One region of the Thalassotalea sediminis genome, then DNA from elsewhere that is predicted to be linked to it. Evidence: predicted binding sites of a transcription regulator. Region 1 holds the regulator's gene; each other region holds the start of a gene.

Region 1 (10,806 bases):
AATTGTTGTAACGCGTCAAAATACTAGCCAAGACATGGGCTCTCAAGTAAGCAATCAGCTGGGCCAAGAAAAATCTCTTTATATCGCTGCTTCTGTAATGTTTGTGATGGGTGTCGTACCTGGTATGCCACACTTTGCTTTTTTAACCTTTGCAGTATTAATTGCTGGCGGTGCGTATCTCACTACTAAATTTAAGAAAACCAAAGCAGACGATGAAGCAAAAGCGAAAGAAGTTGCTGAAGTAGAAACGGCTCAAAAACAACAAGAAGTTAAAGAACTAGACTGGGATGATGTTAACCCAGTTGATATTGTTGGCTTAGAAATTGGTTATCGATTAATTCCACTTGTTGATAAAGGACAAGGCGGTGAACTATTAAATCGTATTAAAGGGGTTAGGAAAAAACTTTCTCAAGAATTTGGCTTCTTGGTGCCGGCTGTACACATTCGCGATAACTTAGACTTAGATCCTAATTCTTATCAAATATCACTAATGGGTGTAACAGTAGGCGCAGCAGAAATTCGACATGATCACGATCTTGCCATCAACCCTGGTCAAGTGTATGGAAAACTTGATGGTATCGCGACAAAAGATCCCGCGTTTGGTCTTGATGCAGTGTGGATTACTCAAGCACAACGTGAACAAGCACAAGCGTTAGGTTATACCGTAGTGGATTCAGCAACGGTACTGGCAACCCACTTAAGCCAAGTACTGACGAATAATGCAGCACAATTGCTTGGGCATGAAGAGGTTCAAAATTTACTTGATATGCTTGCTAAAAACTATCCGAAACTTGTGGAAGGGCTTATTCCTGAAGTATTGACGTTAGGCACGGTGGTCAAAGTATTACAAAACTTAATGAATGAAGGTGTTGCTGTTAGAGATATGCGTAGCATAGTTCAAACACTTGTTGAGTATGGACCGAAAAGTCAAGATACAGATATTTTAACAGCAGCAGTGCGTATTACATTACGGAAATTTATTATTCAAGACCTTGTTGGTTCGGTTCAAGAGATACCCGTCATAACTTTGTCACCAGAGTTGGAACAAATGTTGCACCAGTCAATGCAAATGGCAGGAGACGATGGTGCAGGTATAGAACCTGGCTTAGCTGAAAGATTACAAACGTCGCTTACCGAAGGTGCACAACAGCAAGAAATGGAAGGGGATACGCCAATATTGCTAACTTCGGGAATGTTACGCACTGTACTCGCTAAGTTTGTTAAATACACGATTCCAGGCTTACGTGTTATTTCTTATCAAGAAGTACCTGACGATAAACAGATTAAGATTGTCAGTTCTATTGGTCAGTAAGCACGTTTATTTGGATTGAACATCGTCGAAGCATTAACAATTTAGACAAGTAACGCCGTGATGTGTCGGTAAGGGGTCAACGTGAAGATTAGACGTTTTGTTGCAAAAGATATGAGAACTGCTTTAGAGCAAATAAAGCATGAGTTAGGTGCTGACGCGGTCATCATGTCAAATAAAAAAATTCCTGAGGGTGTCGAATTAATGGCGGCAGTGGATTACAGTCAACAAGTACCTACTGCACCTGAAGCTGTACCTCAATCTACACGTGAAATTTCTAACGATGTCGTGTCAATTGGCCAACAACAAATGAGTGAACAACGTTCAGCTACTGTTGCCCCACAAGATGTTGCTGAGTCATCTCAACCACCTGCTGATAGCCTTGCTGCATTGCTACAACGTCAGCAAAAGTCATCGGCCGGAAAAGCGACACCTGTGCAAACTTCTCCAGCACATCAACAGCAACATGCCTTAGATATAGAGCAACAATTAAAGAATTTTACCGATCGGTTAGAGCAAGGTGCACATCAAGTAGCCCCAACAGTAGAATCTGGTGAAAATGCGATGGCAAGCCAAACGTCTACACAAAGCGATCTCAAGGAAGCGCCAGCGGCGAACTTTAATAATGACGTTGCACCTGTTAATACACAAGCGAGTGTTAAACCGACGCATGCGTCTGATGAGATAGAAGCGATGCGTCAAGAAATGTCATCTATTCGTCAATTACTTGAACATCAAATTTCTGGGTTAATGTGGCAAGACATGGCACAGAAAAACCCAGCGAAAGCCTTTTTAGTGAATCGTTTAATGGCGATGGGCATTACAGAAGACGTTGCTGATCAAGTAGCAAGTTACTTACCTCATTATGAAAATGAAGCAGAAGCTTGGCAGCAAGCAAAACAATTACTTGCAAGTCAATTGCATACTACCAATAATGAAATCATTCATCGCGGTGGTGTAGTATCGCTTGTCGGCCCAACAGGTGTAGGCAAAACCACTACAATAGCCAAGTTGGCTGCACGTTTTGCGCAAATTCATGGTGCAGATCAAGTAGCAATGATTTCTACAGATAGTTATCGTATTGCTGGTTTTGAACAGTTGACGACCTACGGCAGAATTATTGGCTGCCAAGTTAAACTTGCGAAAGAAGGTGCTGAACTAGATACATTATTGCAACAATTCTCAAACAAGAAGTTAGTCCTTATTGATACTGCGGGTATGGGCCAAAGAGACATGCGCTTAACTGAACATCTAACTAACTTACTCGCAAGCTCTCGTGTTAGAATTCGCAACTACTTGGTATTATCAGCAAATACACAACAACGTGTTATGCAAGAAAATGTAGACCGCTTTAAAAAAGTACCACTAGCGGGTTGTATTTATACAAAACTTGATGAAAGCTTGAGCGTTGGTGAAATAATTGCAACTTCTATACAAAATGGTCTCGCAATAGGTTATCTTACTGATGGACAAAGAGTTCCAGAAGATATTAAAGTTGCAAATGCTGAAAAGTTGGTTACGCTTGCAGATAGACTTGCAACGAAATTGAATGGCCACAATTCGTGGCGACCAATGCCAAACTCAATGGCAGTTGGCATGTAAAATATTTTTGATGTTTAATTAGAGTAATGTGAATGATAGATCAGGCAAGTGGCTTACGAAAAATGCAACAGCAAAACCAAATAAAAGTCATAGCAGTTTCTGGTGGTAAAGGTGGTGTTGGTAAAACAAATGTGTCACTTAATACGTCTATTGCCCTAGCACAACTTGGAAAAAGAGTTCTCGTATTAGATGCCGATTTAGGCTTGGCAAATGTTGATGTAATGTTGGGTTTACGTGTAAAACGCAACTTGTCACATGTCATGTCAGGCGAGTGTGAACTTGACGATATAATCATAGAAGGCCCCGCAGGGATAAAAATTATTCCGGCTACATCGGGTACGCAATCAATGGTTGATCTTACGCCATCAGAACATGCAGGTTTAATTCGCGCCTTTAGCGATATGCAAACGCAGTTTGACGTTTTAATCGTTGATACAGCAGCGGGCATATCAGATATGGTGTTGAGCTTTGCACGTGCAGCCCAAGATGTATTATTAGTTGTCTGTGATGAACCTACCTCTATTACTGACTGTTACGCACTCATGAAATTGCTTAGCAGAGATCACGAAGTATTTAAATTTAAAGTTGTTGCAAATATGGTACGCAGCCCAAAAGAAGGGCAACAACTCTTTGGTAAGTTATCAAAGGTCTCGGAGCGATTTTTAGATGTTGCGCTTGAGCTTGTAGGGGTTATTCCCTTTGATGAGAATATTCGTAAAGCAGTAAGAAAACAGCAAGCTATTGTTGAAGCTTTTCCGGATTCACCTGCATCAAGAGCATTTACAGCGCTAGCCAATAAAATTATTAAATGGCCAGTACCGAATCATGCTTCTGGTCATTTAGAGTTTTTTATAGAACAGCTAATTGAAAGCTAACACGAAAGGTAAGCAATTTTGGTTAAAGCCAGTGCATACGGTTCGCAAATAGATAAAACTGCGTTGCTTGAACAACATAGCAGTTTAGTAAAGCGTATTGCATATCATCTCCTTGCTCGACTTCCAGCCAGCGTTATCGTGGATGATCTGATTCAATCAGGCATGATTGGTTTGTTGGAAGCTGCAAATAACTTTGATAATACCAAAGGCGCAAGCTTTGAAACCTTTGCTGGTATTCGTATTCGTGGTGCAATGCTTGACGAAATACGTCGAGGTGATTGGACTCCAAGATCAGTACATAAAAACAGCAGAATGGTGAGTGATGCCATAAAAACACTCGAATCAGAACTAGGTAGAGATGTTTCTGATGTTGAAGTTGCTGAAAAACTTGATATTTCGCTGAATGAGTACCATCATATTCTTAACGAAGTAAATTGTGGCAAAATCATTGGCATCGATGATTTGGGCGTGAGTGAAGACGCGGTCTCAAGCTTTGAAGATAAAAACAATGCTGATCCATATCAAGATATAGAACATGTAGTGTTTAAAAAATCATTATCAGAGTGTATAACTACTTTACCAGAGCGAGAAGCTTTAGTACTGTCTCTGTATTATGATGAAGAATTGAATTTACGTGAAATTGGTCAAGTCCTTGATGTTAGCGAATCTCGAGTCAGCCAAATTCATAGTCAAGCATTACATCGGTTAAAAGCGCGTATGCAATCTTGGCAAAGTTAAGTACAATATATTTATAAGCATTTTGAAATAAGTCCCTGGAGGGTGCCTTGGATAAAAATATGAAAGTACTTGTTGTTGATGATTTTTCAACAATGAGACGTATCGTAAAAAACTTATTACGTGATTTAGGTTTCACTAATATTCAAGAAGCAGATGACGGCAGTACTGCATTACCGATGCTTAAAGAAGGTGATTTTGATTTTGTTGTGACAGATTGGAATATGCCAGGGATGCAAGGTATCGATTTACTCAAAGCAATACGAGCAGACGCTAGCTTATCGCATATACCGGTATTGATGGTTACAGCGGAAGCGAAAAAAGAACAAATCGTAATGGCTGCACAAGCAGGCGTTAATGGTTATATCGTCAAGCCTTTTACTGCGGCTACGTTAAAAACTAAACTTGATAAGATTTTCGAGCGTTTAGGTTAATAACGAATTGTTGCGTAAGGACGTTGCATGAGTATAAATAACAGTGTCCATGTTTCATTGGAACAGGCAAAGCTGTTGGTTGAGTATTTAGAAACTGATCAACAAGAAAAAGCAGATGAATTGATTGCAGAAATTCAAAATCCAATCAATTCTGAATTGTTCGCCGAAATTGGTAAGTTAACACGTCAACTTCATGATTCATTGATGAATTTTCAATTAGATTCACGATTGAATGATTTAGCTACCGCGGATATACCTGATGCCAAAGAGCGACTTAATTATGTTATCAGTCGAACGGAAGATGCCGCAAATAAAACCATGGACGCGGTTGAGTCAATTTTTCCGGTGGTCGACACAATTCAACATCAAATTAGCACAGTAAAACCGCTGTGGACCAAGCTTATGCACAACAATTTAGATGTGGGTGAGTTTAAATCGTTATGCCATGATATTGATGCACTGCTAAAAACAACGGATCGTGAAACAACACGAATGCATGGTCTTATGACAGACGTGTTAATGGCGCAAGATTTCCAAGATTTAACTGGGCAGGTGATACGTAAAGTTATTGATCTTGTTCGTGAAGTTGAAGATAGTTTAATTAATATGCTGACAGCCTTTGGTGTCACAAGTGAAGGCATGGAAAATACTAGTAAACCGTCTGTGGGTGAAAACCTAGTTGAAGGCCCAATCGTCAATAAAGATAAACGCGATGACGTAGTTGCCGATCAAGACGATGTTGATGATCTTTTATCGAGTTTAGGATTCTAATAGGAGTTGCTGGATGTCATACGAAGCAGATGAAGAAATTCTTCAAGACTTTCTGATCGAAGCTGGTGAAATACTTGAAAGCTTATCTGAGCAACTCGTAGAGTTAGAGAATGATCCAGATAATGCTGATTTATTGAATGCTATTTTCCGTGGATTTCATACGGTAAAAGGCGGCGCAGGTTTCTTAGCATTAACTGAACTCGTTGACGTTTGTCATGGTGCGGAAAATATTTTCGATATTCTGCGAAACGGCCAACGAAGCGTAACGCCTGAACTAATGGATGTTATTCTGCAAGGCTTAGACACGGTAAACGATATGTTTGCTTTAGTACAAGCGCGTGAACCATTAGTACCAGCAGACCCAGCGTTGTTAGCAGAATTGCACCGATTAAGTGTACCAGAAGGCGCTGAGGAAGCTGCGCCTGCAGTGGAAGAACCCGTAGCAGCAGCGCCGACTGAACCAGAGCCCTCAGATGCTGCATCGTCGTCAGACGAAATGACCGAAGACGAATTTGAGCGATTATTAGATGAGCTTCATGGTGGTGGTTCACCCACAGCAGCAACTGAACCTGAAGCGCCAAAATCAAGCGCGGCAGGTTCTGGTGATGATATAACAGATGATGAGTTTGAAAGCTTATTAGACGAATTACATGGTCAAGGTGCGTTTGCATCTAATGTAGGCGCGAGTAAAGCGTCTACGAATAGCGACGAAATAAATGATGACGAGTTTGAAAGCTTATTAGATGAAATTCATGGTAAGGGTAATGCGCCGCAAACGGGCAATCAAAAACCTGTTGAAGCCGCAAAAACAGCAGCACCGGCACCAACGCCTAAACCTGTAGAAAAACCTACCCCTGCTGCTGCGGCTAAACCTGCAGCAAATGCGCCAGCTAAAAAGCCAGCAGACAAGCAAAATGCGCCACAAGGTGAAACTACGGTGCGGGTTGATACGCAACGACTTGATCAAATTATGAATATGGTCGGTGAGTTGGTGTTAGTGCGTAATCGTTTGACGAGCCTAGGCATGACAAAAGAAGACGAAGAGCTGACCAAAGCTGTGTCTAATTTGGATGCCGTAACAACCGATTTGCAAGGTGCGGTGATGAAAACCCGCATGCAACCAATTAAAAAGGTTTTTGGCCGATTTCCGCGCGTTGTACGTGACCTTGCTCGTAGCTTGAATAAAGAGATTAAGTTAATTCTAGAGGGTGAAGAAACCGATTTAGATAAGAACTTAGTTGAAGCACTTGCCGATCCACTGGTGCATTTAGTACGAAACTCTGTTGATCACGGTATTGAAATACCAAGCGTGCGTGAAGAAAACGGTAAGCCGAGAGAAGGCACCGTTATTTTATCGGCTTCACAAGAAGGTGATCATATTCTGTTAACCATTAGAGATGATGGTGCAGGGATGAATGCCGAAAAATTAAAAGAAATTGCTATTGAACGTGGTGTGCTCGATGCAGATGCTGCGGCAAGAATGTCTGATCAAGATGCATTCAATCTAATATTTGCACCAGGTTTCTCAACAAAAACTGAAATTTCTGAGGTCTCAGGGCGAGGCGTAGGGATGGATGTTGTAAAAACAAAAATCACTCAGTTAAACGGCACGGTTAACATTGATTCTGAACTTGGTATTGGTACGGTACTTGAGATAAAAGTGCCACTAACGCTTGCGATATTACCTACTTTAATGGTTGTTGTTGGTGAACAAACGTTTGCTTTACCGCTTGCAGGGGTAAATGAAATTTTCCATCTTGACCTAACAAATACAAATGTTGTTGATGGTCAACTTACCATTATAGTAAGAGAGAAAGCGATACCATTATTCTATCTTGATCAGTGGTTAGTTAGAGATTTTCAGGAAAAACCACGCGATAAAGGTCATGTTGTTATTGTGCAAATTGGCGCACAGCAAGTGGGGTTTGTCGTAGATAGCTTAATTGGTCAAGAGGAAGTAGTTATTAAACCCCTTGACCGCTTATTACATGGTACGCCTGGTATGGCAGGTGCAACTATTACAAGTGATGGTGGCATTGCCTTGATAATTGATGTGCCTAGTATGCTTAAATATTATGCAAAAAAATCTGCCGTAAATAAGAAATTGCGTTCATAATTAACGATAACAACACGCAAAAGAGATATTAAATGACCTATAAAGTTCTGGTTGTTGATGATTCAAGTTTTTTTAGACGACGAGTCACTGACATAATTAATAACGATAAGAACTTAACGGTTATAGATGTTGCTGTTAATGGCATCGAAGCGGTAGAAAAAGCAAAGACTTTGAAGCCAGATGTTATTACGATGGACATCGAGATGCCGTTGCTAAACGGCATTGAAGCTGTTAAGCAAATAATGAAGCATTCTCCAATTCCTATTTTGATGTTTTCTTCATTAACGCATCAAGGCGCCAAGGCAACATTGGATGCACTCGATGCAGGTGCGCTTGACTTCCTTCCAAAGAAATTTAACGAAATTGCTAATACTAAAAGTGATGCTGGTAGCGTACTCAGAGAGCGCGTATTAGAAATTGCTCGTAAAAGAGGCGGAGCTCGTCGTATTGGAGCTAGACCAAGCGCTAGAACACCGCTAGTCACACCCAGTACGACAAGCATAAACGCCAGACCAACACAGCCAAAAGCTACTGCTAGTGTTAGAGCGTCAGGTAAAGCATATAAATTACTTGCGATTGGCACATCGACAGGTGGTCCGGTAGCATTACAAAAAATTCTCACGCAACTACCTGCGGATTTTCCATTACCGATAGTGATGGTTCAGCATATGCCAGGCGCATTTACCAAAGCTTTTGCTACGCGCTTAAATAGTTTATGTAAAATAGAAGTTCGTGAAGCTGAAAATGGTGATGTACTCAAGCCAGGTGTCGCCTATTTAGCGCCTGGTGGTACGCAAATGTTAATTGAAGGTAAAGACTCGTTTGCCAAATTAAAGGTTGTCGTTGATGAGACAGATAGAATTGCATTTAAACCTAGCGTAGATGTAAGTTTTGGTTCAGCAGCGAAAGTGTTTTCAGGTTCCGTACTCGGCATTATTTTGACAGGTATGGGGTCAGATGGTCGTGAAGGTTCAAGAATGCTGAAAGCTCAAGGAGCAACTATTTGGGCACAAGATGAAGAAACTTGTGTTGTATATGGTATGCCTCAGGCAGTGGCTTCAGCAGGCATATCTACGTTAGATTTACCGCTTCTTGAGTTTCCTAAAGCCATTTTAAAAGAGATTCAATACGGATAAGTACTCAGGTGCTAAGTAGGTGATAGCTTGTTAGTTTGGACAGTTGCAAATCAGAAAGGTGGTGTTGGCAAGACAACATCAACGATTGCGTTAGGCGGGCTGCTAGCAGAACGCGGCAAACGCGTATTGCTTGTTGATACAGATCCGCATGCCTCTTTAAGCTACTATTTTGGTATAGAGTCAGAAGAGCTCGAACTCAGTGTATATGACTTGTTTGTTCAAGTGTCAACGAAAGAACAAATTATGCAGAGCCTTTGCCCTACGAAATATAAAAATATTGATATTTTACCTGCCACAATGGGGCTTGCTACTTTAGACCGAGCATTAGGTGCTAAAGGCGGAATGGGGCTTGTACTGAAAAAAGCGATTACACAATTAGAAGGTGAATACGATATTGTTTTAATGGACTGTCCTCCTGTATTAGGTGTGCTTATGGTCAATGCGCTTGCGGCATCGGATCGCATTATTGTACCTGTTCAAACAGAGTTTCTAGCACTTAAAGGGCTAGATAGAATGATGAAAACGCTCGAAATTATGCAAGGTGAGCAACAACAACCATTTACCTACACGATAGTTCCTACAATGTTTGATAAACGCACAAAGGCATCGCTGTTAGCATATCGAAAACTGCAAGAAGTTTATGGTGACACGGTTTGGCATGGTGTCATTCCTATTGATACCAATTTTAGGAATGCGAGTGAGGCACAACAAGTACCCTCTGACTTTCAATCTTCTACAAGAGGCGTAGTTGCGTATAAAAGTTTGCTAGACTATTTACTATCACTGGAAAAAAATCGAGGTCACCATTAGATGGCTTCTAAAGATAAAGGCTCGTTGGCTGCTAGCAAAGGGTTAATGCAAAATTACCTTTCAGAACTGTTAACTGAAGAAGAAATTGAGCCGGTTGAAGAACAAAAGCAACAACTCGATAAATTACTTCAGCAAGCAAGTGTTACCCATAATGTTGATGAAAAGCAATTAGACGTTATTACGTCGGCAAAATCTCTGAATAAACAACCAACAATTGTCGCCAAAACACCTATTAAAGAAAAAATAGAGACTGACACTGTTAAACCAACAGTACAGCAAGAAGAAACCACCTTAAAAACGAAAAAAAGCCAAGCTGAATTCGTCATTAAGAAAGAGAAAGATTACCGTAAAGGGTCTTTTCAGGCGATGTTTTTTGATGTTGCGGGGTTAATTGTTGCTGTACCGTTAATTGAACTAGGTGGCATTCATAACGTAGATAAAACCAATAGCTTGATGGGAAAGCCGTCATGGTTTAAAGGCGTAATGTTACACAGAGAAGAAAAAATTAATGTTGTTGATACTGCTCAATGGATAATGCCAGAAAAATGTACTGATGCCTTAATTAATTCATTGAACTATCAGTATGTTATAATGTTAAATAACAGTGCATGGGGACTAATGGCCGAAAACTTAATTGACACGGTAACGTTAGAGCAAGATGATGTTAAATGGTTAAAAGATTCTACTAAACGCCCTTGGTTAGCGGGGCTAATAAAAGATCGTATGTGTGCACTTATTGATGTAGAGGCTTTAGTTTTAATGTTAGACGAAGGTGCTAATATTCATCAAAGTGCTTAATGATGTAATATTTAATTTGATGTATTAACAAGGTAAATCTATCTTTATAATAGATTTTTAGAGAATTAACGCGAAAGAGGCGAGCAGTATGTCTGATGAAAGACGCAGTGCAAACGAAAATGTAGATACTAATGACGAAGTACTACAGTGGGTAACTTTTAAGTTAGATTGCGAAACATACGGTATCAATGTGATGCAAGTACAAGAAGTACTGCGTTAT
Region 2 (10,806 bases), 1.3 Mb from region 1:
AAAACGTTGGGCGTTAATGTTTTGTGTTAAGCCCGAAAATGTCGCTGAACATTCACACCAAGTAGCCATAGTCGCGCATTTGCTAGCGGTGATAAAAAACCAAAAATTTGGTGGTACTATCAATCCAGATAGAGCCGCTACGATAGCGCTTTATCATGAAGCAAGCGAAACCCGTTATGGCGATATTGTTTCGCCAACCAAATACGCTAATCCGGAAATTGCGAGAGAATTTAAAAAGATTGAATCGCACGCTGAACGCGAATGCTTGCAATCATTACCTGAAGAGTTTCAATCCATTTTTTACGATATTATTGTTCAAGATCATGTTGATCCAGCATATAAGGCACTCGTCAAGGCCGCTGACATTCTTGTAGCTTATATAAAAGCCGTTGATGAGCTTAATCATAATAACCATGAATTTGACCATGTAGAAGAGCGTTTAGGCCGAAAGCTTGATGAATTAAAACAAGACTTACCTGAGGTCAGTTATTTTTTAGAAACGTTTTTACCAGCCTGTTCAGCCACCGTAGATAAATTAGCGCTAGATTGTTAACGCCCTACTTTTGCCTCTCATCAAGAGAGGCTGAAAGTTATCATAACAGGTTAACTGCTAACCTAATGTAATTAGAGAACTTATTAGGTGTAAATATACCAAATTAATACCTTGAACCATTGAAGGTTAGCGATAAGTTGCATGATTGAATGAACTATAGAGGTGATAATTTAGCTCATTTTTAACCACCAATTTTAGCTATTAAATCATTTGTTCAACAATTGGCGCGTTGACAATAGTATTTTGCAATGATTGTATCCAAGACTTAGCATCGAATTCTTTACGTTTACTCGGCAATGCATCAGCATTTTTATGTTTGAGTTGGCAGTATAGATTTGTATTTTCGATAATATTGCTTGGAATATGTCGCTTGTCATTTCTAAAAGCAATGGCCTTTTCATTAAGTGCATTCGATAAATGCACACTCGACAGTAACCCTTGCTCAACCAAGTCAGCTTGACCATATTGAGAAATTTGCGTGAGGTCTGTTAATGCCATAGGTGCTTTGGGAGGCAGTGAAAAATGATTTCTGAGCTTGTCATCATTTATTTCGGGTTCATTGATATCATCATGAGGTAGTTGAAACTGACTATGCATGCGCACATCTTCAACTAACATCGCTAGCATTAACGAAAAATCGCTATGACCAGGCGTACGCACCGATTCATTCAGGCGTTGACCTAATTGTGCTTCCTCTATTAGCGGATTATGCGTTGTTACTATTTTAGTCAAAGTTATTTCACTACAATGCTGCTGACAACTTACTATCGGCTAAAGAACAAATAACTTTATAGAAAAGATGAAGTTTTTAGTAAATAATCCACCAGCATATCAGTTGGCTTTGACATGACTACCTGTAACGGCGCTTATGTCTTTCAGCGTTTACTGAGTTTCATCGTAAAATACTTTCAATTATTGTTTATCTCTTTATATTGTCGGTGTGCCGATAAGCATTACGGAGGAAAAATTGATTGTTTCCCGATGACCAATGCTCGTCACACCACTCGTATGTGTCGAGAAGCTCCATCACTGCAATTTAACATTAAAAAGATACTTGAACTTTTAAAAATAAGCTTTACAGGCGAAGCCCTGACAGCACGATCACCACCTCCATAGAGGTGGTTTTGAGTAGACAAAAAAAGTGCTTTTAATTTCAGAGGACGTTTTAAACAATATGTTGATAAATGAGTGTTTGCTCAGGAGCACTGTCAGCAAATGTTAAAGCATCGATATAGCCCTGACTTACTTGTTTAACCTCTTCTGCACTATTTGCATGACAGCGAGCGACTACATCACCTTCACTTACTTTCGTACCAATAGGTAAAATAGCATCAAACCCTACACTATGATCTATTTGTTGACCATTTGCTGTTCTACCGCCTTTCATCGCCACAACTAGCATACCTATTGCTCGTGTATCCATTTTACTGACGTAGCCACTTACCGGCGCTAGAATCTCGTGAACTACCTTAGCTTTTTTCATCATTTTCCAAGGATCGGCAATAAAATCAGCAGGCCCACCTAATTGTGCAATCATGCGGTTAAATCGCTCTGCAGCTTCTCCAGAAGAAAGTGCCTTTTCAACTAAAGCTTCAGCGCTGCCTTTGTCTTGAGTCACACCGGCACTTATTAACATCGCACACGCCAACTCTACTGTTACACCATGTAACCTTGGGCAACGATTAGCCCCAGTTAAATAATCTGCCGTTTCAACCATTTCTAGCGCATTGCCAGCAGTAAACCCTAGTACTTGATTCATGTCTGTAATTATAGCTTGTGTACTAACGCCGGCACCATTAGCGACACTCACAATTGATTTGGCTAATGCCTGCGCATTTTCCAGATCAGACATCATAGCCCCATTACCCACTTTAATGTCCATAACTAAAGAATCTAACCCAGCAGCAAGTTTTTTTGACAAAATAGACGCTGTAATCAAAGGAATAGACTCAACCGTAGCCGTTACATCACGAATGGAATACAGTCTTTTATCTGCGGGTGCTAAGCGATCAGTTTGAGTAATAATCGCCATATTATTTTCTTTTACTAACTGTTTGAAGCGTGCAACACTTGGTTGAATGTCTACGCCGGTAATACTTTCTAATTTGTCAGATGTACCACCTGTATGCCCTAGCCCTCGACCTGAGATCATAGGGACATAAACACCACAAGAGGCAACAATAGCTGCTAACATAAAGCTTACTTTATCACCTACACCTCCTGTAGAATGTTTATCAACGACTGGGCCGTCTAACTCAGGCCATGATAAAACATCGCCGGAGCGCATCATATTATCGGTTAATGCAATAACTTCTTCGGTTGCCATACCGTTTTGGAAAATAGCCATTGCCATTGCACCCACTTGTGCATCGTTAAATGAACCATCAACTAACCCTGATGCAAAAAAATTTATCTGCACAGTGCTAAGTGGCTTACCATCACGTTTTAGACGTATTATTTCTTGAGGTAACATGAGTGACTCCTTATGTTAAGTCTCTAGGTAAAAACGCGTCCGGTAATAGTTGGGCTACCGACCATTCTTTCCTTTGATTCAAGTGATTTACAGACGTGATTTTTGCTTCTGGAAGCATGAACTCAGCAATAACTTGTCTACAAGCACCGCAAGGGGGCGTAAGCTTTTCCTGTTCAGTGTAAACAACAAGGTGAGTAAAGGTTTGACATCCATGCACAACAGCATTAGCAATACAATTACGTTCTGCACAGACACCTAAACCATACGACGCATTTTCAACATTGCAGCCATTGAAGACTTGATTATCTTTTGTAAGCAAACTTGCGCCTACCTGAAATTGACTATATGGCGCGTATGCACTGTTATAAGCAATCTTTGCAGCATCTACTAACGCATCAATACTTGGGGTATTCTTATTCTTTTGCATGTACAACCTTAAAATAAATTAACCAATTGGTCAGGTTTTATCTTAACGAATTCCATAAAAAAAGCCAACAGATAATCTGTTGGCTTTTTAACGTGTGTTAACTCAACTTAGAAAACGTACTTAATACCAATTTTCATAGACCAAGTAGACTCACGATCTTTCCACTCAACAGGCGATTCACCTTGGCTAACATTAGCACTTTCATATACATATTGACCTGCATCATTAATGCTATAATCAATAACTTCTGTTGCAGATTGACCAAATGGCAATTGATACATACGTGCTGCATCTTTATCAAAGATAGCTAGCGCGTTTTTAATATCAAAGTAAATTAAGCCTTTGTGACCTTCCATAAAGCCTGGAATTTCTTGTTCTAATCTAAGATCCAACGTTGTAGTCCACGGCGCTCTGAATCCATTCTTAGCAACGTATCCACCACCAGATGAAATACCTACTTTACTAAATTCAGCCATCACTTCGTCGTAACTTAAACCGTTAACGAAATCTACCGCAGCATCGTCAGCACCGGTTGGTACGTATGGTAAGTTTGCGCTGGTTAGGTCAAGCTCACCTGAGATACCGTCACGATTGTTCCAGCCAAGTAAGTTGCTGTATGGTCTACCTGCTTTACGTTCCCAAAACATATGAAATGCTGTGTTGTAGCCTTCAATGATTTCAGTGTTATACGATAAATTAAGCGTTAATCTATGCTTAACTTCGTATGCAGATGTACCCACTTCTGGGTTTTCCGGATCTATCACTGGGTTATAGTTATACGCAGTATTGGTTGTAGTACCCGTTGCATCAATTTTGTTCGTAATTGATGAATGTGTATAAGAGAAGTTTGCTTTAAAACCATTATCCCAGCTTTTCGCTAAACTAAAGGTTTCAATTAACGAATGACCACCAGAGGTATTTGTTAACATAACATCACGAGCATCTCGGCTTGGATCAGCAAAAGTATAAATCGGACGACCTTCAACCGTATAACCGTTGTTACCTTTTGAGGTATCTAACGTACGTGATAAATCAGACCAAATCATGTCTCTTTCATTATCTTTATATAATACTTCTGCACTTAAACGCCAATCTTCACCTAAGCCAATCGCAGAGAAATCAGCAACATAATCTGCTGCTAAGCTATACTGCCAAGTTGTTGGGATTTTAAAGTTAGGATCAATCATATCAATGTTAGAGTTTGGTCCACCTAACACTGAATTAGCAATTTGATCTTGTGCATGTTGTGGAATGCTATTTGGATCAGCATTTTGTAAAAAAGTATTTTCAGCAATAGCGTCACCAAATGTTCTGTATAACGCTATTCGACTACCATCATTTGTGAACGCATTTGAGATAAATACATTCGGACGACCACCACTAAAGCGCCCAAAGCCACCGCGAATAGTAAGCTCATCAGTAGCATCCCATGTGAATGCAACACGTGGCATAAATAAATCTAAACCATCTAAGTTTTCATCGTTTGAGTAGCCATAACGATCCTTAAAGCCTTGGTTTGCATTTGGCTTATCTGAGTTAGTGGTTAATTCATATCGTAAACCATAAGTTAGATTGAATGTGTCGGAAATATCCCAACTATCTTCAACGTATAACGCATGATTACTTAAACTGAATGACGCTGCTGCATCATCACGGTTTAAACTTGGGTTGTTTTGATATTCAAACCAATCGGCTACACCATTTTCAAAATCATCAATGCTGTTAAAGTACCAAGATCCTAAATAATGCTGCATAAAAATGTTATATACATCAACAGATTCATACTCCCAACCGAATGAAATCGCGTGGTCTTCGTATAAATACTCACCACTTGCACGAACCTGAAATGTTTCATTGGTAAGCTTGTTTGCATGACGACTGTCATCGGCACCAAGCATTATTTCTCCACCGTTTATCGTTTCAATTTTCACTTCACCGAAGTCTAAGCCGCCTAAAGGCACTTGACCGTTCACCGATTCTTTATATGACACTTTGAATTCAGTAGAAAAGTCTTGGTTCCAGTTTGAGAATAATTGACCTACATACGTGTCAAATTCATTTGAGCGGTTGTACCAATGAGATGATAAATATAAATCATCAGAACGTCCTGCACCCTGGTTACCAGCACTGTTACTAAATCCATGTGAATAAGTAAATGATGTACGGTGGTCAACATTAATATTCCAGTCTAATTTTAATGAATATTTTTCATCTTCTAATGGAATAGAATTATTCCAACTGCCTGCATCATAACCATATTTTGATTGTGCAATACTAACAACGCGATCAACTTCCGCTTGAGAAACTTGATCTACTGTATTTGCAACATTTGCACCAGATGGGCCTTTATCAACAGAACTTGGCGACTCGTAAGTTTCATAAGAAGCAAAGAAGAATAATTTATCTTTGATAATTGGACCGCCTAACGTAGCCCCCCAAGACTCTTCGTCAAAACTTAAGTCAATGTCATCACCCGTTTCAGGGTTTTCAGGATCTCCTGCCCATGCATCTTTTGCCTTTTCCATAAACATAGAGCCATGAAACTCATTGGTACCCGACTTAGTAACAACACTAATTTTACCACCCGAGAAGCCACCTTCTTTCGCGGTAAAAGGAGCAACAGCAACGCTAATTTGATCAATTGAATCAAAAGAAATTGGTGAACGTTCTGTAGGATAGCCATTACCTGCTAAACCAAAGTCATCATTTAAGTTTACACCGTCTACAGCCAAGCTATTGTAGCGAGGGTTTGAGCCTGCTAATGATAGCGAAACACCATCATTACCCACTACAGCCATTGGGTTTTGGCGAACAATGTCTTTTAAGTCACGGTTAAACGCTGGTGATTTAGTTAATGCGTCGCCACTAAAAATACTTGATGAACCTTTAGATGGGTCAAAGAATTCACCGGCTCCAGTAACAGCAATACGCTCGATATCTTCACTAGACAATGTTTCATTTATACGAAAAACATCACCTAATGTAATATAGATGCCTTCAAGTTTTTTATCTTTATGCGTATCGGAATCAATTGTAACACTGTATGGACCACCTACGCGCAGACCTCTAGCAGAGAACGCACCAGATTCATTTACCTTCAAGACTTTTGTAGTACCTGATGGTTCGTGAACAATTGTAATAGTCGCATCTTTTACGGCCGAACCTTCCGAAGTAAGCACATTACCACGCATAGAAGATGACGTATCATCAGCCATAGCCGGCGAAGACAATCCAAGCGCAAGAATAACTGCACCAGATATAAGTGAGAGGCGTTGGGTTTTCATGTTGTTAATTTCCCTTGGTGTATGTTTTATTTTGTACGACATACATTTTGTTGACCAAGTGTTCAAAAAGCACAACAAAATGTACGGTTTAAAGTCTTTATTTTCTTTTAAATTAGACCAGACCTTTTTTACACTTTTATTACATTATTTCACATAAGACATAAATACAAGTTAAATAACAAATTTAACTTCACCTACACTCACTACAAAAACCTTGTTATCCATTTTAAATTCAACAGCTTAAGCAAAATACACTGTTCAAGTGATTTTTTTTCACCAATACAAATATTAATAAAATATTTATATAAAAAATCACAAAAATATAACCTTACCAGTTAGTCAACTTATCAACCAGAATGTTTAAGCGCCATATTTAACAAGCTTAAAATGATATTTTTTTAATAACCAAACATTCAAATAATGGTAATAAAAAAATATTACAATGCTTGATACAAGGCAAATATGCGACTTTTGTTAATCATAGTTAATAAGCGCTATAATTGTCACTTAACTAAAACTTAATTACGTAAAACATCGCAATTTAAGCGGTTGAGATTGCATGCATATTACAATCTCTGGTAGTGTAAGCGGCTATAAATAGTCGACCGAATAGACAACGATAATAATAAGTACACTTATGACTGACATTTCAACGAAAAAGCAAGGTAAAATTCGCATTAAAAGCCAGCAAAAGATATTAGATGCTGCGCAAGACGAGTTCATTACAAATGGGTATAAAGGTGCCACGGTACAGTCGATTGCTGATACCGCTGGATTACCAAAAGCTAATGTACTGTATTATTTCAAAAATAAAGAAAATATTTATCACGCAGTACTAGAGCAAACATTAGATATGTGGGATCAAGGGATTGGTGATATTCTATATGAAGATGGCCCCAAAGTGGCTATTGAAAAATTTGTTGCAGCAAAAGTAAGAATGTCATTTAAAGAGCCTAAAGCATCTAAAATATATGCGATGGAAATTATCCAAGGTGCACAGCATTTAAAAGAATTTGCGCGCACTTATTTACGAAAATGGGTTAGAGAGAAGTCTAAAGTATTCCAGCAATGGATTAACGAAGGAAAAATGGCAGAAGTGGACCCTGTTAGTTTGATTTTCCTTATTTGGTCTACAACGCAACACTACGCTGATTTTGAAACGCAAATTTTGACGATAATGAATCGCGCAGATTATGAGGACGAAGATATAGAGCATGTTACGCAGTTTCTTACAGGCTTTATTTTAAAAGGACTAGAGATAAAATAAACATGAAACTACTTACTACGATTACAGGTTTACTACTGTTAATGACAAGCCAAAATGTACAAGCAAAACAACCTATTCGTGTTGCTACGTTTAACGTAAGCATGGATGCCACAAACTATGTTAAAAAAGGTGAAAAGCACATTACAGGCGACGAATTGTCAGACGCCTTAGCAAATAACAATCAACAGATTAAAAATATTGCCGAAATTATCCAACGCATAAACCCAGATATATTATTGATAAACGAGATCGATAATAAGGGAAATGTTGGACGTAAAGCGCTTGCAGAATTTATGCACGAATACCTGTCAAAAAGCCAAAATGGGCAAAAACCTATTAACTATGCGTTCTCTTACCAAGCACCAGTCAATACCGGCGTATTATTACCCGTTGACACCAATGGCGATGGTAATATTACCCGCCCTACTGATACTCATGGTTTTGGCCACTTCCCCGGTCAATATGCAATGGCAATACTTTCTCGTTATCCAATCGACGCAAAATACATCCGTACTTTCCAACATTTTAAGTGGAAGGATATGCCTGGTGCACTAAAGCCTACCTTACCTGAAACTGGCGAGGACTATTACAGTAAAGAAGCTTGGGATGCGTTAAGACTTTCATCTAAGTCACACTGGGATATTCCTATTCGCATTTACGACACAACATTGCATCTATTGGCAAGCCACCCAACACCACCTGTTTTTGATGGCCCAGAAGATAGAAATGGCAAGCGAAACCATGATGAAATACGTTTTTGGCGAGACTATATTACGCCAGGCAAGAGCGATTATATTTATGATGATAATAATCACTATGGCGGATTAAAAAAGCAGGACTTATTTGTTATTGCCGGTGACTTAAATGCATCTTCTGTAGAAGGTGACGCTATTAATAGTGGTATACAAGCATTATTAAATCACCCGTCAGTACAAGACCCTAAGCCACAAAGTAAGGCCGCAAAACTACATACGCCTGATAATCAATTTTCAGCAAATCATACTGCCTATTGGCGGATGCGTGCCGATTATGTGTTACCATCAAAACATGGCTTTACCGTTGTTGATTCAGGGGTCTTTTGGCCAACCAAAGATGATGAAAAATATCGATTAATTGATTCACGTAAAGCATCTTCAGACCATCGTTTGGTTTGGGTAGATATCTTGCTTACAGATCACTAGTTTATGGAAATTATAATGAAAAAATTTATTCCTGCTCTTGCAATAGCCTCACTAACATTAGGTTGTGCGGCTACTCAAGAACCTTCCCAAGCACCTAAAACATCAACAAAAGTAAATAATGTTATTATGATCGTTGCTGATGGAATGGGGCCAGCATTTACATCAGCCTACCGATATTATGCGGATGACCCGATCACGATTAACGTTGAACAAACTGTATTCGATCGACACCTTGTTGGTATGAGTAGTACCTACCCTGATCACGTATCAGGTCGAGTTACAGATTCCGCAGCAGGTGCGACAGCCTTGGCTACGGGCGAAAAAACCTATAACGGCGCTATTAGTGTCGATGGTGAAAAGAAGCATATTGAAACGGTTTTACAACGCGCAAAAAAACACGGTAAAAAAACTGGTGTTGTAGTGACATCACAAGTTAACCATGCGACACCTGCGGCCTATATTACACACAATGAAAGTCGTCGAAACTACAACGAAATTGCCGACAGTTATATTGATAATGATATTCAATTTGACGTATTACTCGGTGGTGGTTGGCAATATTTCATTCGAGAAGATCGCAACTTAGTGACTGAGTTTAAAAATGCTGGTTTCGAATATATCGATAGTTTTCAACAGTTAACACAGACAAATACTGATAATAAACTGCTCGGCTTATTTGCTGACGTTGGTCTTCCACCTGCTATTGATAATAGTGGTGGAAAATTATTGGATATGACCAAAACGGCACTTAAACATTTAGAAAACCCACAAGGCTTTTTTATGTTAATTGAAGCTAGCCAAGTGGATTGGGCAGCACATAGTAATGACATAAACAGTGCTATGGCTGAAATGCATGATTTAGCAAAAACCCTCACCTTCTTAGAGCAATACGTTGCTAAACATCCAGACACGCAAGTGGTACTAACGGCTGATCATAGTACTGGTGGATTAACATTAGCAGCAAAAGGTGAATATCGTTGGTCACCAGAATTATTAAGAAAAATGAAGTCTTCGACTTATGCGGCAGCTGAGAAGTTACTTACAATGGAGGTTAATCAAGCTAACATTGCAGAACTATTAGCTAATACAGAAATTTCAAAAGATGATGTTGCTGCGCTTGCCAAGGCAAAGCAAAATGCTGAACGTAAATTAAAAACATACGAAGCATTATCAACCGAGCAACAAAAAGAACAACGTAAACCTAATGTTCATTTTGCACTTTATAAAGCGTTAAATAAAATAATCGACAACAAAACCAATACCGGTTGGACAACGTCAGGACATACTGCTATCGACGTCCCTGTTTTCGCTATTGGTAATCAAAGTGATTTGCTAAGAGGTTTACAAGATAATACCGATATTGCAAACACCGTTTTCTCTCTCGTAGAAAAATAAATTACGGTTCTTAACGATTAAAACGCCAGCAAATTAACGCTGGCTTTTTTTCGCAAGTTTTATCAAGTACTCCTAACACTATCCTTGTAAAGTAACAGAAAAGGTCACCTAAGGTAATTTAGTGAATAAATTCATCCAAAAGTTACAGTTACTTGTAAACTATATTAACGAAAACTTGTCAGAACCGCTTTCACTTGTGCAATTAAGCAAACACGTGGGGATATCT
Region 3 (10,806 bases), 1.3 Mb from region 1:
AAACAGGTTACCTTTTACTTATTGGCTTAATTGTAAAAGTGACCCATGAACAACTCTTTGGCGCCAGTAAACAAGTAGCAAGTATGATAAATGCTGATGTTGCAATTGATGCACATTTATGGGGCGTAGTAGCGGGTTTCTGTTTCTTCATATTTTATGAAAATATACAGCGGACCAAAAAAAAGGCCTCTTAACATAGAGGCCTTCAATACTAAACCTTGTCTATTATGGCTTATCCATCCTGATCACTACTCTACGGTTTTTCGCACGACCTAACACGGTTTGGTTCGATGCAATATGCCGTTTTTCTCCGTAACCTGTTGCTTCTATTCGACTCGGGTCAATACCATTGTCAACAAAGTACTGACGAATTTTATTGGCACGTTTTTCTGAGGTTTTTTGGTTTGTATTTCTGCCACCATAACTATCAGTAAAGCCATCTATCAAAACAATCTCGAGTTCTTGATCTAATGATAGATATTCACGGATCATGTTTATTTTACGTTTAGAAGACTTGGTAAATTTATCGCTACCAAATTCAAAATTTAACACGGTGTATGAAATATCATCGAAGCTGTAATTCAATAAGTTACCCACACATGAAACAAATTCTTGATATGCTTTATGAAACCGTGACGTTGACAGCCCTACTGATACCTTATCGTGATCATTATACCAATCATTGTAATAAAACGTTGGCGACATACCTTTTTCAAGTTCGGTTAATAAGGTCCACGCTACTTTCTTGGGTAAATCGGGCGAAAATTGCTTATGTAGTTTCATGTTAGCGAGTGTTCTACCTGCTCTACCAGGACGCCACTTAGGGGCAACCGTACGCACTTCCGCTAATGAATAATTATCAGGTAGCCCAAGCATATCTAACTCAAACATCATATTAGAATTTCTATTGGCTTTTGCATAAAACTTAGCTTCACCATAATTTGGAATTTGATGAGCCAACGTACACTGAAGTCTAGATTCATCAACAAGTTGCCATTTTGAACTTGCAATATCTGCTTGATATTGGCGAATACTAGCATTTGCTTGGCTTACAAATAAGGCGATTGATGCAGCAATAAGTATTTTTTTCATAATCACTATTCAATTTTCTTGGCTTAAAACCTTTATCGGCAGACAATAAAATTTCTTTACAAACTATTTACTCATATTAGCGTTTGTTTGTCTGAATGTATAATTTTCATCCAGCATTCATATAATTTAGTGACTTAAGTAAACATCATTACTACATAGATTGGATATTGAATTAAAAGTGCGTTAGTTTTCAGTAAAATTATCTGCGATAATATCGGCAAATATTAACATAAAGAAACCAGTAATTAATGACCATCAAGAGTAATAGTGAACATCAGAGCGTAGCCCCTTTAACATCTTTTAAGTTTGCCGATCGCTTCAGAGGTTACTTTCCTGTTGTCGTAGATGTTGAAACCGCAGGATTTAACGCACAGACAGACGCGCTCTTAGAAATAGCTGCAACAACCCTCACTTTTGATGAAAGCACTGGTTTATTGTCTTTAGACGAAACCATTCATTTCAATATTGAACCTTTTGAAGGTGCTAATTTGGAGCCCGCCGCATTAGAGTTCACCGGTATCGACCCAACAAACCCTTTGAGGGGTGCGGTTGAAGAAAGTGAAGCATTAAAAGCTATCTTTAAATTAATTCGAAAAAAGATGAAAGCTGCAGGCTGTAAACGCGCAATTATGGTCGCTCACAACGCCGCTTTTGATTTAGGATTTGTTAATGCTGCCACTGAACGGTGCTCAATTAAACGCACACCTTTTCATCCCTTTGTTAGCTTCGATACCACCACTCTTGCAGGCTTAGCGCTCGGACAAACTGTATTGGCAAAAGCCTGTCAGGCTGCAGGCCTTGATTTTGATAATAAAGAAGCACATTCGGCTTTATACGATACAGAAAAAACAGCACAATTATACTGTCATATCGTTAACAAATGGCAAACATTAGGTGGCTGGCCTTTACCAGTGGACGAGAAAGAACTAGCAGAAAACTAAGGTTATTCCTGGCAATTATTAAAATAATGATTGCCTTCTATTACGATTTTGCCTACGGCAAATTAAGTTCCTCACTGCCCAAACGATAAGTGTAAAAGCAACAAACTGTAATATTCCTTGAATGCCTATAAGCAAGATGAAGATGCCAATAGCAACATACACAAAAGGCAAGTACTCATATATGAGTTCAGGTAACCAATGTTTGTTACTTTTACGATATTGTTTATCCAGTCTACGAAATGCAGATCTTTTCACCAATACGATACAAGCGGCGGCATAGAAAATAACAGCAGAAAAAATAAAGACCTGACTCTTATCTCCCATCGACACAAGTGCGCCACTGATAATAAAGTAAAAATAAGGTAAGTTTTCATAAATAGGCTGCGGTAACTGCATGTTGCTCCTTAACTTTTACTACTACCAGTTAATAATAGAAGGGTTTTTAACTTTTTGCTTATTAAGACAAAAATTAACCACATTTCTAACTTCTCATAAAAGAGAGTGTGAACGCAAGCCGTGTTTTCTTATTCAGTAATTGTTTATGCTGCTTTTTATTAAAGACAAAAAAACCGGCATAAATGCCGGTTTTTCATAACAATGATAACTTATAAAGTATCAGCGTTATCTGTTAAGTATGAAGCTACGCCGTCTGGAGATGCAGTCATACCTTTATCACCTTTATTCCAACCTGCTGGACATACTTCGCCGTGCTCTTGGTGGAATTGTAATGCGTCGATCATACGTAACATCTCGTCTACGTTACGACCTAATGGTAAATCATTAACTACTTGGTGACGTACGTTACCTTCCTCATCAATTAAGAATGAACCACGGAATGCAACGCCTGCTTCAGGATGCTCTACATCATACGCTTGACAAATTTCATGTTTAACATCAGCAACTAATGTGTATTGAACTGGACCAATACCACCTTCGTTTACTGGAGTGTTACGCCATGCATTGTGTGAAAATTGTGAATCAATTGAAACACCAATCACTTCAACACCACGGCTTTTAAATTCTTCAATACGGTGATCAAATGCGATCAGCTCTGATGGACAAACAAATGTAAAGTCTAAAGGATAGAAAAATACAACAGCTTTTTTCCCTTTAATTGCTTCTGACAACGTGTAGTTATCTACAATTTCACCACTACCTAATACCGCTGCTGCCGTAAAGTCCGGAGCTGGACGACCCACTAATACACTCATTTTATTCTCCAATGTTATTTATGTATGTTTACTAACACCTCATTAGTATTGAGGCATCAGATATAAATTCAACCGAATTTAAAAATTATTTTTCTTCTGTTTGTTCATTCGCTGCTGCACGTTCAGCGGCTTCTTTTACAAGTGGTGCCAATTCACCTTGCTGAAACATTTCAATAATAATATCACAGCCACCAATTAACTCGCCTTCAACCCATAGTTGCGGGAATGTTGGCCAATCAGCATATACAGGTAATTCAGCACGAATATCTGGGTTTTGTAAAATATCAACATACGCAAATTTTTCTCCGCACGACATTAAGGCTTGTGATGCTTGTGCCGAAAAGCCACAGTTCGGTAACTTAGGAGAGCCTTTCATGTATAACAAAATACTATTTTCTGCGATTTGCTGTTTAATACGTTCTACTGTATCCATTCTATACCTCTATATTTTTACGCTAACACAACACATAGTGGAGATTACCTTGTCATTATTCAATGATGTAACAACTAATAATAAAAAATATTTAAATAAAAGGGGTTAGCCTTGAATATTGGGCTAGCAATACCTATAAATTTGAGTACACTATGCATAATTAAGAATACCCGAGTATTTTACTCGGATTATTTTAAATTCAAACTACTAATTTATTTTAGGGCAAAATAAATCTTTCTAATCAATTCCTGGAGAATATAAATGGCTATTGAATTACCAGCATTACCTTACGCGATGGACGCTCTTGCTCCACATATTTCACAAGAAACTTTAGAGTATCACTATGGTAAGCACCACAATACTTACGTAGTAAAATTAAACGGCTTAATTGAAGGTACTGATTTTGAAGGTAAATCTTTAGAAGACATCGTAAAATCTTCAGAAGGTGGTGTGTTTAATAATGCAGCGCAAATTTGGAATCACACCTTTTATTGGAATAGCTTAAGTCCTAACGGTGGTGGTGAGCCTACTGGCGCTCTTGCAGACGCGATAAACGCAAAATTTGGTTCATTTGAAGCATTCAAAACAGCTTTCAATGACAAAGCCGTTAACAACTTTGGCTCTAGCTGGACATGGTTAGTGAAAACAGCTGACGGTGGTGTAGATATTGTTAACACCTCTAATGCTGCAACACCGTTAACAGATAGTGGTTTAACACCATTAATGACAGTAGATCTATGGGAACATGCATACTACATTGATTACCGTAATCTTCGTCCAAGCTATTTGGAAGCATTCTGGGCACTTATTAACTGGGATTTTGCTTCAGCTAACTTTGCATAATCAATCCTAATCATTTTAAAAGCCAGTGTTTTTTGACACTGGCTTTTTTGTGTCTAGCATTCGCCAAACAAGGAGGAAATATTACAGTTACATTTTTCCAACGATAAAATCTATCATCTTGAAAAATCCGTACTAAGCTTAAAGTAGGACTTTAAAAACCCAGACTTTTAAATGCCTTGGCAAGCATTGGTAAATTTAGTTAACGTGGTAACGAAGCCCGTTTCCTGACTGCAATCTCGTCAATGCAATTAAGTACTTTTTCGAGGAGACGGTTATGAGTATCTTTAAACACTATCAATCTCGATATGACGAGCTTCAAGAGGAAAGTTGTACCGTACAAGAATTTCTCTCAATGTGTAGAGAAAATAAAATGGCTTACGCCAGTGCATCTGAGCGCTTACTGTCAGCAATTGGTGAGCCTGAAATGATAGACACAGCAACTGACCCTAGGTTGTCTCGTATATTTTCAAACCGCGTTATTGCTCGTTACCCTGCATTTAAAGAATTTTATGGCATGGAAGAAGCAATCGAACAAATCGTGTCCTATTTAAAGCATGCATCTCAAGGACTAGAAGAAAAGAAACAAATTTTATACCTACTGGGTCCCGTCGGAGGGGGTAAATCTTCGCTCGCAGAAAAACTAAAAGCATTGATGCAACTGGAACCTATTTATGTGCTCAGTGCGAATGGCCAAAGAAGCCCAGTAAATGATCACCCGTTCTGTCTTTTTGATAAAAATAGCGACGGTAAAATCCTGTTAGAAGAATACAACATTCCAGAGCGTTACCTAAATACAATTATGTCGCCTTGGGTTGCAAAACGCTTACACGAATTCAAAGGAGATATTACTAAATTTGACGTCATCAAAGTGTACCCTTCAATTCTGGATCAAGTTGCTATTGCTAAAACTGAGCCTGGCGACGATAACAACCAAGATATTTCAGCACTCGTAGGTAAAGTTGATATTAGACAGCTTGAACACTTCGCGCAAAATGATCCTGACGCCTATAGCTACTCTGGTGCCCTATGTCGTGCTAATCAGGGCGTAATGGAATTTGTCGAGATGTTTAAAGCTCCCATAAAGGTTTTACATCCACTACTAACCGCTACACAAGAAGGCAATTATAATCCAACAGAAGGGTTATCTGCGCTGCCCTTTGACGGTATTTTACTAGCGCATTCTAACGAGTCCGAATGGCAAACATTTAGAAATAACAAAAACAACGAAGCATTTTTAGATCGAGTTTATATCGTCAAAGTGCCCTACTGTATGCGCGTGTCTGAAGAAGTAAAAATTTACAAAAAACTACTAAAAAATAGTGAGTTGTGTAATGCGCAATGTGCGCCTGACACACTGGAAACACTAGCACAATTTAGCGTACTTTCTCGCTTAAAAGAGCCAGAGAATTCAAGTATCTTTTCTAAAATGCGCGTCTATGATGGCGAAAGCCTTAAGGACACTGACCCGAAAGCTAAATCGTTTCAAGAATATCGAGATTATGCAGGCGTAGAAGAAGGAATGTCAGGATTATCTACACGTTTTGCGTTCAAAATACTGTCTCGTGTTTTTAACTTTGACCATGCTGAAGTTGCCGCCAACCCAGTGCATCTCTTTTATGTGCTCGAGCAACAAATTGAACGAGAACAGTTACCAGCTGAGACCTCAGAGCGTTACTTAAACTTCTTGAAAGAGTATCTCACGCCACAATACATCGAATTCATCGGTAAAGAGATTCAAACCGCTTATTTAGAATCTTATTCAGAGTATGGGCAAAATATTTTTGATCGTTATGTCACATATGCTGACTTTTGGATCCAAGATCAAGAATACCGAGACACTGAAACTGGCCAACTTTTTGATAGAGAAGCGCTAAATAATGAGCTCGAAAAAATTGAAAAACCAGCAGGTATCAGCAATCCAAAAGATTTTCGTAATGAAATCGTAAATTTTGTTTTACGAGCACGAGCAAATAATAAAGGTAAAAACCCTAACTGGACGAGTTATGAGAAACTACGTACGGTCATCGAAAAGAAAATGTTTTCTAATACTGAAGATTTATTGCCAGTGATATCTTTCAATGCAAAAACATCAACAGATGATCAACAAAAACATGACGACTTTGTGAAACGTATGATGACCAAAGGTTATACCAAAAAACAGGTACGATTGTTATCTGAGTGGTATTTACGTGTAAGAAAAGCGTCGTAAATGTTTGTTTGGCAGGAGTTGTAACCATGGCAAACTTTATTGATCGTCGGTTAAATGGAAAAAACAAAAGTTCTGTTAACCGTCAGCGATTTATACGTCGATATAAATCGCAAATTAAAAAATCAGTTGAACAGGCAATCAACAAACGCGGCGTCACCGATACTGACAGTGGCGAGAGTATTATTATTCCCAAAAAAGATTTATCGGAACCAATATTTCATCAAGGAAAAGGTGGCGTAAAAGATCGTGTTCACCCGGGTAATGATCAATATTCGACAGGTGATCGTATTAAACGTCCACCACAACAAAGCGGTCAAGGCACAGGACAGGGTGAAGCAAGCAATAGTGGCGAAGGTGAAGATGACTTTGTGTTTTCAATTTCTAAAGACGAGTATTTGAACTTACTCTTTGAAGATCTCGAGCTGCCAAACTTAGAAAAAAATCAACTGGATAAATTGATCGACTATAAAACGGTGCGTTCTGGATATTGTGCAGAAGGTGTTCCCGCAAATATTGATATCGTCAAATCATTACAAGGCTCAGTTGCACGACGCATTGCCATGACCTCTTCAAAGCGCAAACAATTAAAGGCACTTAAACAGCAGCTTGAGGAACTTCTTGCTGATAAGCTAGACCATGTTACTAAAGTAAAAGCGTTGAAAAAAGAGATCGCGGCGCTTGAAAACAAAATTGCAAGTGTACCTTTTATCGACACCTTTGACTTACGCTTTAGAAACTATGCTCGTCAACCTGTGCCTACTTCGAAAGCTGTCATGTTTTGCTTGATGGATGTATCAGGCTCAATGGATCAAGCAACCAAAGATATCGCTAAACGTTTTTATATACTGCTTTATTTATTTTTAACTCGAACATATAAAACAATTGATGTGGTTTATATCCGTCATCATACGCAAGCGAAAGAAGTAGACGAGCAAGAGTTTTTTTATTCGCAAGAAACTGGAGGCACTATAGCTTCAAGTGCCTTAGAACTGATGATGGATGTTATCAACGACAGATATAACCCTAGAGAATGGAATATCTATGGCGCACAAGCATCTGATGGAGATAATTGGGCCGATGACTCTCCTCATTGTTACCAATTGCTCATGGAGAAAATTATGCCTGTTTGCCGCTACTTTTCTTATATTGAAATTACTCAACGTGCTCACCAAACACTATGGCACCAATATGAAAAAGTAGCAAAAGCTAATGCACACTTTGCCATGCAACATATAAAATCAGCGGAAGATATCTACCCTATATTTAGAGAGCTATTTAAGAAAAATACACAGCAAGTTGCCTAACACAACGCGCAAGTGGAGGACGATATAATGGCTAAAAAGAAAATGTTACCCGATGGTCCTGATTGGACTTTTGAGTTGCTTGAACAGTATCAAACTGAGATTGCGCGTGTTGCTGAACATTACAAGTTAGACACCTATAAAAACCAAATAGAAGTTATTACCGCTGAACAAATGATGGATGCCTATGCAAGTGTTGGCATGCCTATCGGATATAACCACTGGACTTATGGGAAAAAGTTCATACAAACAGAGCAAACTTATAAACGTGGACAAATGGGCTTAGCCTATGAAATCGTCATTAATTCTGATCCTTGTATTTCCTATTTAATGGAAGAGAACTCCATTACAATGCAAGCGCTCGTCATGGCTCATGCATGTTATGGTCACAATAGTTTCTTCAAAGGGAATTATCTTTTTAAATCTTGGACCGATGCAAGTTCCATCATAGATTATTTACTGTTTGCTAAGAATTACATTGCCAAGTGTGAGCATAAATACGGTATCGATGACGTTGAATCCTGTTTAGATGCTTGTCACGCATTAATGAACCACGGGGTAGATCGTTACAAGCGACCACAAAAGATTTCTTTAGAAGAAGAACTAAAACGCCAAACTGCACGCGAAGAATATTTGCAGTCTCAAGTAAATACATTGTGGCGCACGCTGCCCACTGATAAGCAAAAAGTGAGTAAAAATAGAGAAAGCTTTCCTAAAGAGCCTCAAGAAAATATTTTATATTTTATCGAAAAGAACGCGCCATTATTAAAACCGTGGCAACGCGAAATTGTTAGAATAGTTCGTAAAATATCTCAATACTTTTATCCACAGAAACAAACACAAGTAATGAACGAAGGCTGGGCTTGCTTTTGGCATTATACTATCTTGAATCATTTATATGACGAAGGATTAGTCAGTGATCAATTCATGATTGAGTTTCTACATAACCATACCAATGTTGTTGCCCAACCAGACTATAATAGCCCTTATTATTCTGGGATTAATCCGTATGCACTGGGCTTTAATATGTTTATGGATATTAAGCGGATATGCCAAGAACCAACTGAAGAAGATAAGGAATGGTTTCCGGATATTGCTGGTAGTGACTGGTTAGAGACTGTGCATTTTGCTATGGAAAACTTTAAAGACGAAAGCTTTATTAGCCAATTTTTATCACCTAAGTTAATGCGCGATTTTAAACTTTTCTTTGTACATGATGATGAAAAAGAAAGCTATGTTGAAATTGCAGCCATTCATAATGATCCTGGTTACCAAACGTTAAGAACCACACTATCTAATCAATATAATTTAAGTAATCTTGAACCAAATATTCAAATTACCAATGCTGATATCAGTGGCGATCGTTCTTTAACACTTAAGTATACACCACACAACGATATACCCTTAGCAGATTCCTGTCATGAAGTCGTTAAACATCTACATTACCTATGGCAATTTGATGTAAAATTAGTCTCAGAAAAACAAGGAAAGGAGCAAATAATTGCGCAATGCCCCGATGTAGAAAACGAAAAAGCGAGCTAATGCTCGCTTTTTTGAAAGTTATATGAAGTACATTGAATTAGGCAGAAAGCTCTTTCAATACATCTTCTTTAAGATCTAGCCAAAGTTTTCCTGACTCTACACCATACTTACGTACTGTTAACACCGAATCATCAAACTTACCTGCTTTCGCCAATTCGATTAGTTTATCGTAATATGCACGTGATATTTCTCTACCCGTAGGATGCGAAAAATACAAACTACCAATACGAGAATATAGCCCTTTAAAACCATTCAATATCAATAAGTAAATCGGATTACCCGATGCGACTACAAGTTCTTTATTAAGCTGATAATCAAACTCGGCATAGGCATCACCGGTATCTTCAATCTCTTTATAAGCTTCAAGCAACTCTATTGTTTTTTCAGGGTTATTACGAATTGCACCGCGGACATAAATTGCGCTGATGTTGGTACGCGCTGACATTAAATTATCAACAAGATCAGGAATGCCATCTTGATCCAATTGTGCAAGCGTCTCGAGCACATTTAAGCTAGAGGTATCCCAAAAATTATTAACTTTAGTCGGTTTACCATGCTTTATCGTTAACCAACCATCCCGCGCTAATCGTTGAAGTACTTCTCTAAGTGTTGTTCTAGTCACACCTATCAATTCAGAAAGCTCGCGTTCTGCTGGTAAAATTGAACCTGGAGGGAAGCCCCCATTCCAGATGGATTCGACAATATACTGCTCAGCAAACCCTGCTGGACTATGTGCTTTAATAACCATAAGGCTCCACGCAACACCGATAATTAAAAGTGAACTGATTGTACCAGAAGAATATTTTGGTACAACTAGATAATTAAGGTTTAACACTTCAAAAGGAGCGCAACACTCAAACGATATGTTTATCAGGAACAATATGCTAGTTTTCTGCTAACAATCACACATTATTGCGACGGTTTAACATTAACGAAAAGGACACTGAAAAATACCGTTATTGCAATAAAGAATACCAAGCTAAACGTTAAGGAATAAGCGTATTTTAATTGTTCTATAGACGCTTTAGAAATCACCTCTACGTTAAGGAGTAAACTAAAAATACCACCAATTACCGATGCTCCGGTCATCAAGCCTAAATTTCTAACTAAATTGATCAAACCGGAAGCTCGCCCTTTCTCTACTAACGATACGCTGCCAATAACAAATGTATTGTTCGCTGCATGAAACAACTGCCTACTAGGTGTTAATATAACTAATGCGGCAATATAGCCA

Evidence for each region. Region 1 encodes FliA, which starts transcription of late flagellar genes. Its sites were predicted from a motif close to CTAAAGNTNNNNNNNNNNNNGCCGATA; they were not measured.
Region 2: a site for FliA is predicted at 1,319-1,345, ahead of QUE09_RS07315 (VC2046/SO_2500 family protein). Genes of this name have one in related genera too.
Region 3: a site for FliA is predicted at 1,126-1,152, ahead of QUE09_RS07025 (flagellar protein MotY). Genes of this name have one in related genera too.

Annotation. Positions count from the first base shown of each region.
Region 1 is NZ_AP027361.1:2,892,461-2,903,266, reverse strand. It holds gene flhA (flagellar biosynthesis protein FlhA) at 1-1,312, shown strand, start outside; gene flhF (flagellar biosynthesis GTPase FlhF) at 1,394-2,911, shown strand; gene QUE09_RS13325 (MinD/ParA family protein) at 2,944-3,786, shown strand; gene QUE09_RS13320 (RNA polymerase sigma factor FliA) at 3,802-4,524, shown strand; gene cheY (chemotaxis response regulator CheY) at 4,572-4,955, shown strand; gene QUE09_RS13310 (protein phosphatase CheZ) at 4,983-5,726, shown strand; gene QUE09_RS13305 (chemotaxis protein CheA) at 5,740-7,842, shown strand; gene QUE09_RS13300 (protein-glutamate methylesterase/protein-glutamine glutaminase) at 7,875-8,978, shown strand; gene QUE09_RS13295 (ParA family protein) at 9,006-9,788, shown strand; gene QUE09_RS13290 (chemotaxis protein CheW) at 9,789-10,586, shown strand; gene QUE09_RS13285 (chemotaxis protein CheW) at 10,675-10,806, shown strand, end outside.
Region 2 is NZ_AP027361.1:1,611,920-1,622,725, reverse strand. It holds gene yfbR (5'-deoxynucleotidase) at 1-553, shown strand, start outside; gene QUE09_RS07315 (VC2046/SO_2500 family protein) at 755-1,285, opposite strand; gene QUE09_RS07310 (hypothetical protein) at 1,400-1,669, shown strand; gene deoA (thymidine phosphorylase) at 1,719-3,026, opposite strand; gene cdd (cytidine deaminase) at 3,037-3,453, opposite strand; gene QUE09_RS07295 (TonB-dependent receptor) at 3,561-6,737, opposite strand; gene QUE09_RS07290 (TetR/AcrR family transcriptional regulator) at 7,375-8,004, shown strand; gene QUE09_RS07285 (endonuclease/exonuclease/phosphatase family protein) at 8,007-9,185, shown strand; gene QUE09_RS07280 (alkaline phosphatase) at 9,201-10,580, shown strand; gene QUE09_RS07275 (AraC family transcriptional regulator) at 10,702-10,806, shown strand, end outside.
Region 3 is NZ_AP027361.1:1,547,603-1,558,408, reverse strand. It holds gene rrtA (rhombosortase) at 1-194, shown strand, start outside; gene QUE09_RS07025 (flagellar protein MotY) at 226-1,092, opposite strand; gene rnt (ribonuclease T) at 1,341-2,033, shown strand; gene QUE09_RS07015 (hypothetical protein) at 2,052-2,429, opposite strand; gene QUE09_RS07010 (peroxiredoxin) at 2,639-3,244, opposite strand; gene QUE09_RS07005 (Grx4 family monothiol glutaredoxin) at 3,330-3,677, opposite strand; gene QUE09_RS07000 (Fe-Mn family superoxide dismutase) at 3,939-4,520, shown strand; gene QUE09_RS06995 (PrkA family serine protein kinase) at 4,795-6,729, shown strand; gene QUE09_RS06990 (YeaH/YhbH family protein) at 6,756-8,033, shown strand; gene QUE09_RS06985 (SpoVR family protein) at 8,061-9,572, shown strand; gene fadR (fatty acid metabolism transcriptional regulator FadR) at 9,610-10,320, opposite strand; gene QUE09_RS06975 (MFS transporter) at 10,482-10,806, opposite strand, start outside.